3 regions of the Terribacillus sp. 7520-G genome follow, and region 3 is predicted to be linked to each of the others. Evidence: riboswitches for the same ligand, from Rfam matches in the RefSeq annotation. Region 3 holds a riboswitch; each other region holds the start of a gene.

Region 1 (5,699 bases), on a different contig from region 3:
ATGACACTCATATCATCGATACCGGATGGAGCATGCTCAAAGGAAATGTTTTCTTCCTCGAGAATCTGCAATAGCTTCCGGCCGAAACCAAGCTCCCGGTTCATCAAGTATTTGCTGATATAGATGCTCAAGAAGCCTGTATCACTCGCAATGCCTATGACGGGATTTCCCGATACTTCCCTTTCCGCAACTATCATCGTTCCGGGTGCGGAAGGATTGTTCGTATTTTTCACACATACCGGTATTTTAGCTTGGAATGCCGGAATCAGTGCTTCGTCATGGAAGACAGAGAAGCCTGCATAAGATAACTCCCGCATTTCGCGATACGTCAATGTGTGGATTTCTTTAGGATTCTCCACGATATTCGGATTCACACTATAAACACTATCCACGTCTGTAAAGTTTTCATACAAGGAAGCCTTCACGCCTGCACTCACGATGGAGCCGGTGATATCCGAACCGCCTCTAGGGAAAGTGGCAAGTTTCCCCTCCTTCGTATAGCCAAAGAAACCAGGGATGACAAGCACCCCTTCCCGATCACGAAGTTTATATAAAAGCTCGAAGCTCTCATCAAGTATCCGTGCTCCTCCCAATTCCTCCCTCACAAGCAAACCTGCTTCTTGAGGGTTCACATAGGCAGCTTCGACACCTAATTTCTGAAGATATGCACTGAATACTTTTGCAAGGGAATCTTCCCCCGCCGCCTTCAATGCATCCATCTTGTTCACGGCAGGGATTGCATCGGACAGGATTCCATCCAGATGATCGGCTATCTGTCCGATAAGGTTATCATCAAGCTCCAATTCCTCGACGATGGATCGGAAACGCGATAGTACTTTTTCCACCTGTGTACTGACGTCTTCCCCTTTGTTGTGCGCCTCGCCTATTGCAATCAGCAAGTCCGTCACCTTCGTATCTGCTTTATCCCGTTTACCCGGTGCAGAAACGACGATGAACTTCCGCTCTTGATCGGCTTTCACGATTTGTGCTACTTTGCGGAGCTGCTCCGCACTTGCTACTGAACTACCACCAAATTTTGCTACCTTCATCTGTCTCTCTCCATTACGCTTTTTCTTTACATAAGTAAAATAGTATCACAGAGTTTCTTCTGCTGGCTATATGAAAGACATAATTTTGAGAAAAAATCGACAAAGATGGTTTACATAATAAAATTATGGTTAATAAAAGGCGTTTTCGGCTGTCCGATAAATGCCGTACCTGCAAACCAGAAATCCGATCGGATGACAACTGATTGCACCCAGATCCACTCATTCCATCCATTCCCGTCACCATTCCAGCCTTCTTTTCAATCCGAAATTCCTTGCATAAAAAACCGCACAGCCTTGCTGCTGTGCGGTCCACTTTTTCAGCTGTTCTTCTTCGGGTATCCGATAAGGATAGCGATGATTCCGCAGACACCGATGAGGATAGGATAGAAGGAGTATTGCAAAATGCTGACTGGTGATATACCAGCCACACCGGCAACCGCCAGTAATTGGCCGCCATATGGCAAAAGGCCTTGAATCGCACAGGAGAAAATATCCAATATACTTGCGGTCTTTCGCCGATCTATCCCGTATTGATCCGCAATGTTTTTAGCGAGCGGACCTACGATCAATATAGAAATTGTATTATTGGCCGTAGATAAATCAGTAACTCCAACCAGACCGGCAATGCTGAATTCAGCACCTTTTTTCGATTTAATCCTCCGTGTTGAAAGGTGAAGCAGGTAATCGATTCCGCCGTTATATTTAATGACCTCTACCATTCCTGCTATCAGTATTGCAAGGAAAGCAATCTCATACATATCTGCCATTCCTCCGCCCATCGTCTGCACAAGATCCATTACATGATAGCTGCCATCAACCAAGCCAACTGCTCCAGCTAAAACAACACCAGACGCCAGAACAAGGAAAACATTCATTCCAGATAATGCAAAGACAATAACCAGAATGTAAGGAAGTATTTTTACCCAGCTATAGCTTCCATGATCCACTTGAGCCGTCTCACCCATTGTCATAATGCCTAAGATGATGCTCGTTACAATAGCTGCCGGCAGGACAATCCAAAAGTTCACCTTGAATTTATCCTTCATTTGAACACCTTGTGATCGTACGGCAGTAATGGTTGTATCCGAGATAAAGGATAAATTATCACCAAACATGGAACCGCCAATGATCGCAGCCATTACCAGCGCCATCGAAAGATCGGTATGTTCGCTTATCCCCACTCCGATTGGAGCCAGCGCAACAATCGTACCCACCGAGGTACCCATTGCCAGGGAGATAAAGCAGGCTATGATGAATAAGCCCACGACAAGCAGGTTTTGCGGTACAAATGCTAACGCAAAGTTTACAGTGGAGTCTACTGCACCCATGCCCTCTGCCACCCCTGAAAAGGCACCAGCCAAAAGAAAGATAATGACCATCAGCATGACATTGGAGTTCCCTGCTCCTTGACAAAAGATGTCAACCTTCCGCGAAAATGATTCTTTCCGATTCATAGCAAGAGCGACAGCACCTGCAATGACAATCGCCACTAAGACAGGAAACGCATAAAAGTCACCTGTAATGACCCCTGAACCAATGAATAAAATCAAAAAAACAACAAATGGGATCAGCGCCCATGGATTTCCTTTCTTCATCATTCCACCTCCAAAAATAAAAGCGACAAGTCTTGTCCGTTTTTCCTCTCAAAAAAGGCCCCATCTTGACAAGCAAGAAGAGGCATCCTGGCACTTTTCTTATCTATCAAGCCTCGGCTTGCTGGAGTTGGCACAGCAACTTCATCATAAAGTTCCGCTGCCGAGATTTCATCGGGCCAGTCCCTCCATCTCTCTTAATAAGAAGAAAAAATCGATTTTTTTGTCACAATAAATAAGAGAATACAGGATTCGTATTGCTTTATCAACAAAAATCCCATGGTTATATTATACTTTCGAAGGGATATCGATAGGCAGTGGATAAGATAGGGATTTGTTTGCAAACCAAAAAGGCTGTCCATTAAGGACAACCTTTCAAGATGGACGTCGAAAGCAGAGAATCCATAAGCGGAGGCTTCTTATCCTCCGAGGGTCGCTGATGCAATAACCGCTTTCAGATCCGGTTAGGATTTCAGCAATTCAAGCGCTTACAAAAATCAACGAGTTCAGAGGGATAAATGCTATTTTATTCCTCATACCATGCTTAGCGACCCCGCAAGCTTAATCCTGCGGGGTCGGTGATTAGTTCACGGCTTGGAACTCGATGTTCTGTTTTTCAAAATGGTTGCTTGTGATGGAATCTATCCCTGTATCTGTGTAGACCTTCGAAATCCTATCCAGACCGGTGATTGTGGCGAAAGCACGCTTGCCGAATTTACTGGAATCGGCCAGGAGGATTGTTTGTTCCGCTATCTCGATCATTTGCTTCTTCACGATCGCCTGCTGTTCATTCGAGTCACTCAAACCATGCTCGAGATGGACACTCTTGCACGAAAGGAAAGTTTTATCTACATAATAGGTCGTCAATGATCTCTCCGTCAGCGGTCCGACATAGGATAATGATTTTGACAGCAGCTGTCCGCCGAGCGAAATGACACGGATCTGATCCTTTGTACTGCAGGCAAGTGCCACTTTGATACTGTTGGTTATGATCGTCAGCGGCATATTCGGCAATTCTTTTGCCATATACCATGCTGTCGTGCTGGCATCGAGAATGATTCGTTCCCCGGTGTGGATATCGGAGACTGCCGCTTTGGCAATCGCTTGCTTTTCCTGCATATGCATTACTTCGCGTGCTTCATGCGCAATCTCCGTTGCCCCTTCTTCGATCCGCACAGCTCCGCCATGACTGCGATGGAGCAGCTGCTCCTTTTCCAGCTTCTCGAGGTCGCGCCGTATCGTCTCCTCGGTCACATGGAAGAGGGAGCTAAGCTCGGTGACCCGGACGCTTGCCCGTTCGTTGACCAGCTCGACGATCTTCCTTTGTCTTTCTGCAACTAACATACCTTTTCCTGCCTTTACCACGTTTTGATTATAGTGTAGCATAATCTGGCGTGTTACCGGCGTGCCATTTCATTTCTTTCATACTCTTTGACATGCTGCCACCAGGCAGTTCCGCGGGGTACTTGCATTTCCTGACAGAAGTAATCCCAAATTGCGCCGAATGGGTAGCTTTTCAGTTCTTCCATCAGCATAAGCCTTTCCGTGAATTGCCCTTTCTCCTGATAGTCCTTCAGCTCTTCATGAGGCGTGAGAAGTGCATACAGCAGTGCCTTTTGCATATTGCGTGTCCCGATCACCCAAGCAGCAACGCGATTGATGCTGGCATCAAAGAAATCAAGCCCGATGCGGATATTATCAAGTACTCGGTTCCGGACTAGCTCAAGTGCAATTTCCTTCAGCTCATCATCGAACGTCACCACATGGTCACTGTCCCAGCGGACCGGCCGGGAAACATGCAAGGCAATTTTATCGGTAAATGGCAGCATGCCACTGATCTTGTTGGAAACCATTTCTGTCGGATGATAATGCCCGGTGTCCATCAGCAGATGCTTGCCTCGAGTCAGCGCATAACCCATATAAAATTCATGGGATCCGACGACATAGGACTCGGAGCCAATGCCGAATAATTTGCTTTCCACAGCATCGATATTATATTTTTCATCGATTTCGACAGCAAATATTTGATCGAGTGAGCGTTTCAGACGTTCCCTTGGCGTCAGGCGGTCACTCGGCACATCCTTATATCCATCAGGGACCCAGATATTTGTAAGACTTGCCGTACCTAGTTCTTTGCCGAAATATTCCCCGATCCTGCGTGAAGCGATACAATGCTCGATCCAGAATTGTCGGATTTCTTCATTTGGGTGGGCAAGTGTCAGACCGTCGGCAGCTTTTTCATGCGAGAAGACAGTTGGATTGAAATCCAGCCCCAGCTCATGCTGCTTCGCCCACTCTACCCAATTGCGGAAATGCTCGGGCTTTATTTCATTACGCTCGACATGCTGGCCATCTGTCTCTGCATAGATGGCGTGCAGGTTAATGCGATGCTTACCCGGAATGAGGCGAAGCGCCATTTCAAGATCGGAGCGCAGCTCTTCGGGTGTCGTCGCTTTCCCTGGATAATTTCCAGTTACATCGATACCGCCTGACAGTTCATTCTGCTGCACTTCAAAACCGCCGATATCGTCACCCTGCCAGCAGTGAATGCTTATTGGTATCATTTTCAATTTTGCCAATGCTGCTTCGACATCGACACCTGCTGATTCGTATACTGATTTTGCCATTTCAAACGCTTTGATCACTGTCATCTGTCTTCCCCCTTAATCTAAATGGAATACCTCTTTCATCGTCTCGCTGACCGGACTATCATCGGGATTTGTCTGCATGATATCCTGCATGTATGCCCACCATCGGCGACAGGCTTCCGTCTCTGCAATTTTCGCATGCATTTCCTCGGATTCCGCTTCCAGATAGGCAAACAGCATCGCAGTCGGTTCGTGCAGAAAAATGCTGTAGTTGCTGACGCCATGCCCCTTCAGCACTTGCTCCATCTCCGGCCATAGCTTATCATGGCGTTTTTTATACTCATCGAATTTATCCCGATACACATACATCACACTAGCTTTTCGAATCATGGACCTTCCTCCTTTTCTTATCCGGCAGATAGGTTTCCACAGGGAAGGAGGCACGGATAAGCCGCCTGCCTGCTTCCAAG
Region 2 (5,699 bases), on a different contig from region 3:
ATCCTGCAGTCATTCAATTTTGGATCGGTTGCTTATCTTTCCCAGCTGCTGCCATATGTGCCGCTTGGCGTGCTGACGTCAAGAAGTGCCGATCTTACCAATCGCAAACTTGATAAGCTTGCTGCTTATACAGATTATGTGAATACACATTTCACCAATGTGACGCTGGACGATACATTGGTTAGTAGGATCCATTCACGCGGAATGCGTATCATGCCATGGACGGTCCGGGCACCGGGGGAAGTCCAGCCGCTGATCCGAGCAGGTGTCGATGGTATCATCACAGATTATCCGAATTATGTGAAATGAGAAAAGGAGACCTATTTTGAACTGCCTCCCCAAAAGTTTTGGTAACTTCTGGGGGGCACACCATTTTACGGGTCTCCTTTTGCATGTATCATCTATTCTGAACGAGTCGAAGCAATTCGAATGCTTTATCCCCAGCGAGTGCTGCGAGATCTTCCCAGCACTCATCGCGCTTCAGGTCGAGTTCCACAATCTGTTTGGCTAAATCAAGGGCTTCCTGATCATATGCCACGTGCAAGACGCTCCTTTCCGGTATCTCTTTTTGCTGTTACGTTCAGTATACGTATATCCAAATTGCCATGCATCAAACATGTAAGCGATGCTGACGAACTTTTTTGTTGTTTGTTAGGTTTCCTTACATAATACTAGGATGAATGGAAAGTTGCGGTATAATGTTAAGTAACAGCACATGGTGATGAGGTGAACAGATGAGTAATGAGCCTTCTTATAAGAACAGGAAAGTGATCACAATCGGCATTGTGAGCGAGCTGACTGGTCTGACTGAACGCAAGATTCGTTATTACGAGGAACGCAAGCTCATTTTTCCGGAACGTTCAGCGAAGGGAAATCGCAAGTACTCTTTTTCGGATGTAGAGCAATTGATCGAAATCGCCAACAAAAGGGAAGAGGGTGTGCAAACCTTCGAAATTCGTCAGCAGATGCTGAGAGACAAGAGGAAGGAAGCGGAACGGGAAAGCCGCCAGCAAATGCTGCGTGGTCAAATCAATGCCCGCTTTGGCATACAAAGAGAATAGCTGTGTGTACGTATGTGTTGGGAGGCCTTGTACACAGGAGAGCCGGATGTCTGACATCCGGCTCTTGTTCATCTTTTCCGGCTATGGATGAATTTTTTATGCGCTCCTTGACGCTGATGCATATTTAGGATGAACCGACCATTCGCGCAGGAATTCAGGGGTGATTCTTTTGCCTTTTCGCTCTTCCGCAAATATATCAAATTTATGATAATAGTAGTCATATCGGAGAGCGGATTTCAGGATGGACATGAAAAAGAAGCGGGATCCTGTCGCTCTTTGGGAATTGATCAATCGCTCGTTTGATGCCGTACATGAATCGTTGCGGAACCATACAGCCAAACAAATCCCATTATCTTTTCGGATGACGGGACTACCAGGGAAACGGGATAATTTTTCTATTATTTTTGAAATTATATTGACAACGTTTGGATTGGGAGGTAAAGTAACAAACAGATCAACAACAAAAGTATAATGAAATTCTTATCAAGAGTGGCGGAGGAACAGGTCCTATGAAGCCCGGCAACCAGATCAGTGATCAGGTGCTAATTCCTGCAGACGGCGAAAAGCCGTACTGAGAGATAAGAGAATTAGTGCATATGTATACCATGCGCCTCTCTTAATCCGGAGAGGCGCTTTTTTATTGTAGTTGATAACAGCGAAGGAAAAAGGGGAGAGCAACATGAAAAAAATCTTAAGTTTTGGACTTATCGGATTATTGGCGTTATTTTTAGCAGCGTGCGGCAATGATAAATCTGCTGCGCTGGCAAATGATAAAATTTTGGTGGGTGTCAGCGGGGGACCGCATGAGCAAGTCATGGAAAAAGTAAAAGAATTGGCAGCGGATGAAGGAATCGATGTCGAAATCAAGACATTCAATGATTACAATACACCAAACAGTGCGCTGGATGATGGCAGTCTGGATGCGAACAGCTATCAGACACTTCCTTTCCTGGAAGATCAAGTGAAGAATCAAGGATATGAATTAGAGGAAGTATTCAAGACCTTGACTTTCCCGATGGGGATTTATACAGATAAGATTTCGGATATTTCCGAGTTGAAAGAGGGAGACAAAATCGCTGTACCGAATGACCCTGCCAACGAATATCGTGCGTTGAAACTCTTTGAGTCGGCAGGCGTATTGAAAGTGGATCCGGAGGCGGAAAACTCCGCAACGGCTAAAGATGTCGTAGAAAATCCGCTGAATCTGGAAATCGTCGAATTGGATGCTTCCCAGCTTCCGGCTCAGCTTCCGGAAGTGGCGGCAGCGGCAATAAATACAAACTTTGCAATGGGAGCTGATTTGAATATCAATGATGATGCTATCTTTGCAGAGGAATCGGAAAACAATCCATGGTCCAACTACTTTGTTGTAAGATCAGCGAACAAGGACGATGAAATTGTGAAGAAGATTCAAGAAATCTACCAGTCCGATGAAGTAAAACAGTTTGTGGAAGATGAATTCCAGGGATCTGTCGTTCCAAGCTGGTAAGGGGGAAGCAATATGATTGAATTGAAGAATGTATCGAAAACCTTTACCACCGGCAAGAAAAAAGTGGAGGCGTTGAAAGACGTCTCCTTGAAAATCAATAAAGGTGAAATCTATGGCATAATCGGATTCAGCGGAGCAGGGAAAAGCACCCTGATCCGCTGTGCCAATTTATTGGAACGTCCGACTCAAGGGGAAGTATTCGTCGACGGCGTGGAACTCACGACGCTTAAGAAGGCTCAGCTTCGTAAGGCAAGAGGGAAAATCGGTATGATATTCCAGCATTTCAATCTGCTGACGACGGCTACGGTATACGAGAACGTTGCCAGACCTTTGAAGCTGAGTAAAGTGCCGAAGGATGAAATCAAAGGGCGCGTTGATAAATATTTGAAGATAGTGGGCCTTGAGGAAAAGAAGAATGTCTATCCAGCTCAATTATCCGGCGGTCAGAAGCAGCGGGTGGCCATTGCAAGAGCACTTGCGCAAGAGCCGGAAGTGCTGCTGAGTGACGAAGCGACGAGTGCTTTGGATCCGAATACAACGTCTTCCATCCTTGAATTATTGCTCCGCGTGAATAAGGAGCTTGGCATCACCATCTTCTTGATCACACATGAGCTGGATGTCATCCAGCGCATATGTGACCGTGTCGGTGTCATGCATCAAGGAGAGCTGGTGGAAGAAGGATCCGTCATCGATGTCTTCACCAAGCCGAAGCATCCGCAGACCCGGAAATTTGTCTTTGATGAAGCGAACTTCGAAATTCCTGATAGTGTGAAGGAAGGGCTGTCTGCAACAGGGCGTCTCGTTTCACTGACGTTCATCGGGGAAGCTTCGAATGAGCCGTTCCTTGCGGCCATCACAAAGAAATTCGATGTCGTTCCGAGTATACTGGCAGGAGGAATCGATCAGCTGAAAGCGAGCTCCGTCGGCAAATTGCTTATTCACTTGCAGGGAGATAAAACGGAAGTGGAGAAGGCGATTGCGTATTTGGAAGCACAGCATGTAACGGTTGAGGAGGTGGCGTCATGATCGCCGAGTTCTGGACGGAATGGGGTACGGACATCACGGAGGCGTTTTGGCAGACATTGCTGATGACAGGTATTTCATTGGCTATTTCCATCGTGATCGGACTTCCATTGGGTATTTTGCTGGTCATGACAAGAAAAGGCGGACAAGCTGAGAACCGCGTATTTTATTCGATTGTGAACACGGTCATCAACATTATCCGATCCATCCCTTTCATCATCCTTTTGTTCCTGCTCCTGCCTTTGACGAGAGCGGTGGTTGGGACAACGATCGGAGTCCAGGGCGTAATCCTGCCGCTCGTTGTTTATACAGCACCTTATATTGCGCGCTTGATGGAATCGGCATTACTGGAGGTCAATAAAGGTGTCATCGAGGCGTATGAATCCATGGGCATTTCCACAAGCAAGATAATTTGGAGTGTCATCATAAGGGAAGCACGTTCCACGATGATTTTGGGATTGACCATTGCAACAATCGGTTTAATCGGGGCTACGGCAATGGCTGGCCTGGTAGGTGCCGGCGGCCTTGGGGATTTGGCCTATCAATATGGCCACCTGCGTTTTGAGCCTGAAGTCATGTATGTAGTCATCATCATCCTGATCATACTTGTACAAGCAATGCAGACGCTGGGAAATGTCTTGGCAAGACGGTTGCGAAAAGATTAAAAAAACACGCTTGGTTATCTCCAAGCGTGTTTTTGCTGTATCAGAAGAAGATGTTCAAGATGAAATACATCAGTCCGCCCAGGCAAGCTGTGATCGGCAGCGTGATGAACCATGTGATGACCATCCGTTTCGCTGTTCCCCAGTTTACACCTTTGCGGCGATGTGCTGCACCAACCCCCATGATGGAGGAGGAGATGACATGCGTCGTACTTACCGGCAGATGAATATAAGTGGCGCCGAAAATGATGAACGCACCAGTCAAATCGGCAGCAACACCATTCACTGGACGGATTTTCATGATTTTTCCGCCAACTGTTTTGATGATTTTCCAACCACCTACGGAAGTACCAAGCCCCATTGCAGTCGCACAGGCTGCTTGTACCCATAATGGGATATCTGTCGAAGAATGCAGGTCGGCTGTGATCAATGCCATCGTGATGATCCCCATTGCTTTTTGGGCATCGTTTGTCCCATGGGTGAATGATTGCAATGCTGCAGTCAGGATTTGCACACGACGGAAATTCTTATTCGTCTTCGGCAAGTTCTTTTCCCTGAAAATCAGCTTGATGATGTTATAAAGAATGAAACCTACAACAAAAGCCAGGATCGGGGAAAGGATCAATGCTTCCAGGATATTCAGGAACCCTTCCAAATTCAAGATGGCAAAGCCGCTCGACGCGATGACAGCACCTGCCAGGGAACCGATGATCGCATGGGAAGAACTACTCGGGATACCGTAGTACCAGGTAATCAGATTCCAGGCAATCCCGGCGATCAGTGCAGCAAGGATGACGACAGAGCCATTGACGATTTCGTTCGGATTGGCAATATCACTTGTGATTGTTTTCGCCACGCCGGTAAAAGTCATGGCACCGACGAAATTCATGACCGCAGCCAAAATGATGGCATGCCTTGGTTTCAAAGCCTTTGTCGAAACGGAAGTGGCGATGGCGTTGGCTGTATCATGGAATCCGTTGATGAAGTCGAATGCAAGGGCAAAGATGACGGTTAGAATGGTCAGTACTAATAATACATCCATTGTTTATGCCTCACGAATTCTTCATGATGATTGTTTCAAGATTATTCGCAACAGATTGACAGCTGTCGGCGATTTCTTCCAGGATATAGTACAATTCCTTGTACTGAATCACTTTGATAGGATCCTTTTCCTTCTGGAAGAGCTGTTTCAAGGATTTACGGAAAATCGTATCGCAATTCTGCTCGTGCGCCTTGATTTTGATTGCGTGTTCTTGGATCTCTTTCAGCTTGTTATGGGATAGCAGATCGACGGTGATCAAGATTTCCTTGGCACAGGAACGAATTTCATCTGTAAATTGATCGATGAAGCTGTCGGAAGAATAGATGCCGTAAGTATCCATCATACCTGAGAATTCTTCCATCCCATCCAGGACATCATCCAAGCTGTTCGTAAGCTGAAGGATGTCTTCCCGTTCGATTGGT
Region 3 (5,699 bases):
TTCCTGAACTGCTCTCCCGGCCAGACGTGCCGGATGATGTCCCGGCAGTCTGCTGCTTCCGCTTAAATTCTCACGCAGCGTAGTACCTTCATAGTTCTTTCTGATTCTTCCCCGCTCCTGGAGGATCGGCACTACATGATCAGCTAAATCTTTAAATGTTCCGGGTGTCACTGCATAGGCTATATTGAAACCATCCACGCCGGTCTGTTCCACCCAATCCTCCATCGCATCTGCAACTTGTTCAGGTGTTCCGGCCACCACCGGCCCCATCCCCCCGACACCAACGAATTCGGCCACTTCCCGTACAGTCCATTTTTTATCCGGTTCTATTTTCGTGAATATCTCCACTGCCGAGTGGATCGCTTCATTCTCGACAAAACGAAGCTCTTCGTCCGGGTCATATTCGGAAAAATCGATGCCGGTCCAGCCCCCGAGCAATACCAGACCTCCTTCATAGCTTGCATGCCTCCGATAATCGGCCAGTTTCTCCCGGGCTGCTTCCTCTGTCTCCCCTACAATCGGAGTGAAGAGACTCATCACTTTAATTTCCTCCCGATCACGGCCTTGACGTTCCGTCTCCTCGCGAAGTTTATCTACATAGCTCTTTGTCACGGTGACAGTAGGCGTACTGATAAAGACACACTCCGCATGCTTGGCGGCAAATACCCGTCCCTTTGACGATGATCCTGCCTGGAAAAGCACAGGTGTCCGCTGCGGGGAAGGCTCGGAAAGATGCGCCCCAGGAACTGTGAAATACGTGCCTTTATGGTGGATATCGTGTACCTTTTCGGGATCGGTGTATACTTTGCGTTCCGTATCGCGGACGACCGCTCCGTCTTCCCAGCTGCCTTCCCAAAGTTTATAGCACACTTCCACGTATTCCTCAGCAATGTCATAGCGCTCATCATGTTTGATTTGAGTATGCAGACCTAGATTTTTGGCTGCACTCTCCAGATAGGAGGTGACAATATTCCAGCCCACTCTCCCCTTGGTCAAATGATCCAAGGTGGATACCCGGCGTGCAAAGCTGTACGGATGCTCATATGTGACCGAGGCTGTGATGCCAAAGCCTAAATGCTTTGTGACTTGAGCCATCGCCGGAACCACGAGCAGCGGGTCATTGACAGGCACTTGCGCAGCCTGGCGCACTGCCCCATCACGCGAATCCTGGTAGACATCGTATGTCCCCAATACATCCGCCAAAAATAATGCATCGAACTGACCGCGCTCCAATATCTGCGCAAGTTCCGTCCAATAATCCAAATCCTTGTAGCGATGCGCCTGATCCTCAGGGTGTGTCCAGAGCCCGGGTGATTGGTGTCCGACGCAATTCATATCAAATGCATTCAAATAGATCCGTTTATTTGTCATTTGGTGATCCTCCTTTGATTATCTGACAGCAAGCTCATCCATCGCATGTATTTGAGCTTTCGCAGCTGGGGCCAAAAATGGCGTCAATAGAAAACTAAGTGCATAAAGAATGGCAAATCCCCATACAACGCCGATGATGCCCAGGTAATTGTTCAGTATCCCGACAAGCACGGGCCCCAGGAACTGACTGGCTCCTGCGCCCAAATTGAGTACGGATATCGCCGCACCGCGATTGGCAGGAGCAAGTGTCGGCAGGATGGCAGACAGTGGGACAAAGGCTGCAATCGCCGCACCGAATAGGATGGCGTTCAATAAAAGCAGCGGGATGTTTGCTCCGAAGGCCGCCGGAATGTAGTAGTAAAGCAGCGAGCAGACAGCAGCTCCGACACAGCCGAACCAGCGGACCACCTTCACCCAGCCGATCCGGTCGCCAAGCATGCCGAACAGAACCCCTGCTGCCATATTGCTGACAGACTGTACAGCCCACAGCTGCAGCCATTGACTCGTTGATATATCCAAGAAACTGGTGAAGAATCCAGGCATGACAACGACAAATCCGTACCATCCAGCTGTATTGATTGTCCGGAGCAGACCGCCGGCAGCAACCCGCGGGCTTTCCCATAGGATCGTGATCCCCTTCAGCGCTTCGGCCCATTTATTTTCTTTAAGCTGATCCTGGATCCTAAACCCTTCCCGATCTTTATCATCCACCAAGGCAATTCCCAGAATCCCCCCCAGGATGATCCAGATAAGCGAGCTCCACAGCGTGGCCATTTCCCCGATGAAAGGAAGGAGGACACTTGGATAATAGGAGCCAAGAAACCCTATTCCGCCCGCGAACATAAAGAAAAACCAGCCCATTGCCGTTGCCAGCTTTTGCTTCTCGGTACGGTAGGCAATCCACACGATGAAAGCAAAGGCAAACAGCGGATAGCCGAAACCGCGGAGGCCGTACATGAGCACCATCATCGAAAAGCTTTCTAAATAAAGACCGAGATACAGAAAACCGATTTCGAAAACCACCCATGTGAACAGCCCGATCAGCATCGTCTTGCGCGGTCCGATGACCTCCCCAAGCACACCGGCAAGCCAGGAAGCGAAAGTAAGCACAATCCCATAAGCGCTGAACATGATCGCTGACTGATTGGCAGTGAAGCCGATATCGACCACATACTTAGACAAAAATGCTTGCTCGATACCATCACCGGTCATGAATAATAAAATGGCAAGCAAACCGCCAATGACTTGAACAGGCATCCCAAACAGTGTTCTCTTAGCTAATGGTGCGCTCATCATTCTCCTCCCTCACTTTACAGCCGCAGCAGCATGAGTGCGGCGGATCGCCTCAGCCAGCTGATTCGTCTGTGTTCTGAGCCTTTCACCGGTTTCTTCATCTGCAATCGGATTCTCCGGGTTCTCCTTGTTGATGTGATGATCGCATAGATACACACCCTGCAATGCTTCACCCTTAAGATTGGCGATAAGCGGCTTTAATGCATAATCTATCGCGAGCAGATGTGCCGGGCTGCCGCCTGTCATGATCGGAAGCACTGGCTTATTCCTGAATGCGTCCTGCGGGAATAAATCAAGTAGAGCCTTCAATATGCCTGTATAGGCTGCTTTGTAAACAGGGGAGGCAATAATCAATCCTTTCGCGTTTCTGACTGCCTGGCTTGCCGCCGAGATTGCCGGACTGTCGAATTTCGCATACAGAAGATCCTCCGGCTCAAAATCGGTAACACAAATCTCGCTTACGGAATAACCTTGCTCTTTTGCCTGCTTGCCGGCATACTTTGCTGCCAGCTGCGACCGCGAATGTTTGGATGGACTTCCTGAGAGAATAATAATGTCAGTCAATTTGTCATTTCTCCTTTTTCCGTGGTAGAGTGACTAAACGAAAAAAAGCTCCCTTTTCCGAAGAAAAGAGAGCGTGATATAATCGCCCGCACTCTTATCTTCCAAGAATTTAATCTTGCTGGATTTAGCACCTTTCTGACATCGTCAGAGGTTGCTGAAGCTTCATCGGGCCAGTCCCTCGGCTTCTCTTGATAAGAACTGTATGAAATTGTCTTCAATGATACGTGCACCGCTCAAAAAAGTCAATGCTAATTGTGCGAAAATTTCCAATATAGTACTTTTGTCATTTCGTTTGTTCTGTTCATATCCCTTCCATCCTGATCCGTGTTGCCCATACTGACTTTTAGAGTCTGCTATACCTGCTGACATTCAATAGAATGCCGACGGAACTCAAGGTAAGTGTCAGCGACGATCCCCCATAGCTCAAAAACGGAAGCGTAATGCCAGTAACCGGTATCAAACCAATGACCACACTGATATTGATCATGCATTGAATGGCTATCATCCCGGTGATGCCCAATGCCAGCAAGCTGCTGAAACCATCCGGGGCCCGGAGTGCAACTTGGATGCCGCGCCATAAAAACAGCAGGAAAAGCAGCATGACGCCAGCACCGCCTATGAAGCCTAGCTCCTCTGCTAAAATAGCAAAGATGAAATCCGTTTGCGGCTCCGGCAGATAGAAAAATTTCTGCAGGCTATTCCCTAGCCCAAGCCCCATCAAGCCTCCTGGACCGATTGCATATAGGGACTGGATGATCTGAAATCCTTCACCCAAAGGATCTTGCCATGGATCGAGGAATGCGGTGATGCGCTGGATGCGATACGGCGCTGACAAAATCAGCGCAGCAAATGCAGCCAAGCCCAATATGCCCAGTCCGACAAAGTGAGTGATCCTCGCTCCGCTGACCAGAATCATCACCATGCATGTAAGCACAAGGACAACGCCAGTTCCAAGATCCGGCTGGAGCATGATCATTCCGAATGCCGTAAAGACGAGCAGGAGTGATGGCAGGAACCCTTCCTTCAGGGAAGTTATATATTTCTGTTTAGCCGACAGATAGACGGCCAAATAGATGATCAAACCCAGCTTGGTGAATTCCGAAGGCTGGATGCTGAAGGCCCCTACACCGATCCAGCTCCGCGCACCGCCCCGAACCATTCCGATACCGGGAATGAGGACGGCGATAAGTAAAATGAAGCAAATCAGCAGGAGTATCTTGGCATATTTCCGCCAATTTTCATAATGCACCCTGGATATGATGAGCATCGCTCCCAGCCCCACCCCGGCAAACAGCAGCTGCCGTTTCGCAAAAAAGAAGCCATCGTCGAATTTATACTCCGCCCATATCGCAGAAGCACTGTATACCATGATGATGCCGATTGTCAGCAAGCCCCCTATGGATGAGAGCAATAGCCAGTCCGTCTTCGGAAGATTAGATTTACGCAAAGAAAAACCCCATTTCCTTGGATTGGAATTGGGGGTCCGCATGCAGCGAAGCGGCTGAGCAGGACAAGCCCCTACTCTAATGTATGCACCGCTTCAACAAACATGTCTCCTCTTTCTTCGAATGTCCGGTACTGATCCCAGCTTGCACAAGCCGGCGACAGCAGGATGACATCGCCGCTTTCCGAAATGCGATAGGCGATGGAAGCTGCCTCTTTGACATCCTTGGCGTGTTCGATAAGTTCGATGCCAGCCATATAGGCAGTCTCCCGCAGTTTTTCAGCCGTTTCACCGAACACGATCAACGCCTTGACATGTTCCATGAAAGGAACGAGTGTTTCAAATGTATTACCGCGATCCAAGCCGCCTGCAAGCAGGATGGTAGGCTGGTCGAAAGAAGATAATGCCTTGGATGTTGCCAGGATATTGGTGGCCTTGGAATCATTATAGAATGCCCGGCCATTGATATGTTTGATATACTGCAGACGATGTTCGACGCCTGAGAATGTCTTCAATACTTGCTGGATGCCTTCATTGGTCGCCCCTGCCAGCTTGGCAGCGGCAACAGCAGCGAGGATGTTTTCCAGCTGATGGCCGCCGACAAGGAGAATGTCCTTGATTGCTGCCACTGGCTCTTCCTTGAAGTATACATGCGTATCATCATACCACGCACCGTCTTCCAGCTTTCGTGCACCGGAAAAAGGAACCAGCGTCGCTTTTGCCTCTTTGACGATTTCACGCAGACGTTCATCCTCCGCGTTATAAACAAGATAATCGCTCTTATCCTGATTGCGGAAGATGTTCGCTTTTGCCTGCACATAGTTCTCGAGGGAATGGTGATAATCCAAATGTGCCTCAAAGATGTTCAGCATCACGCTGATATGGGGACGGAACTGATCGATGCCTTGAAGCTGGAACGATGAAAGCTCCAAAACAAGCCGGTCGTCCTCAGTTGTCCTATTGGCCACTTCAGAAGCAGCTGTTCCTATATTACCGGCGACGTAGGTGCTTACCTGACTTTCCTTGA

Evidence for each region. A riboswitch is a leader RNA that binds a small molecule or an ion and turns the genes downstream of it on or off. The one in region 3 is predicted to bind S-adenosylmethionine.
Region 1: another riboswitch for S-adenosylmethionine. It lies ahead of CHH53_RS06675 (Na+/H+ antiporter NhaC family protein); the one in region 3 lies ahead of ssuE (NADPH-dependent FMN reductase).
Region 2: another riboswitch for S-adenosylmethionine. It lies ahead of CHH53_RS01430 (MetQ/NlpA family ABC transporter substrate-binding protein); the one in region 3 lies ahead of ssuE (NADPH-dependent FMN reductase).

What each region holds. Positions count from the first base shown of each region.
Region 1 is NZ_NQFP01000015.1:172,785-178,483, forward strand. It holds gene CHH53_RS06670 (aspartate kinase) at 1-1,049, opposite strand, end outside; gene CHH53_RS06675 (Na+/H+ antiporter NhaC family protein) at 1,367-2,647, opposite strand; SAM riboswitch class I at 2,741-2,848, opposite strand; gene CHH53_RS06680 (DeoR/GlpR family DNA-binding transcription regulator) at 3,224-3,985, opposite strand; gene rhaA (L-rhamnose isomerase) at 4,039-5,292, opposite strand; gene rhaM (L-rhamnose mutarotase) at 5,305-5,619, opposite strand; gene rhaB (rhamnulokinase) at 5,603-5,699, opposite strand, start outside.
Region 2 is NZ_NQFP01000002.1:17,260-22,958, reverse strand. It holds gene CHH53_RS01445 (glycerophosphodiester phosphodiesterase) at 1-309, shown strand, start outside; gene CHH53_RS17470 (hypothetical protein) at 398-538, opposite strand; gene CHH53_RS01440 (MerR family transcriptional regulator) at 735-1,061, shown strand; SAM riboswitch class I at 1,539-1,646, shown strand; gene CHH53_RS01430 (MetQ/NlpA family ABC transporter substrate-binding protein) at 1,741-2,550, shown strand; gene CHH53_RS01425 (methionine ABC transporter ATP-binding protein) at 2,563-3,576, shown strand; gene CHH53_RS01420 (methionine ABC transporter permease) at 3,573-4,238, shown strand; gene CHH53_RS01415 (inorganic phosphate transporter) at 4,279-5,277, opposite strand; gene CHH53_RS01410 (DUF47 domain-containing protein) at 5,288-5,699, opposite strand, start outside.
Region 3 is NZ_NQFP01000007.1:133,729-139,427, reverse strand. It holds gene CHH53_RS02910 (LLM class flavin-dependent oxidoreductase) at 1-1,371, opposite strand, end outside; gene CHH53_RS02905 (MFS transporter) at 1,390-2,664, opposite strand; gene ssuE (NADPH-dependent FMN reductase) at 2,677-3,228, opposite strand; SAM riboswitch class I at 3,320-3,426, opposite strand; gene spoVE (stage V sporulation protein E) at 3,572-4,717, opposite strand; gene murD (UDP-N-acetylmuramoyl-L-alanine--D-glutamate ligase) at 4,747-5,699, opposite strand, start outside.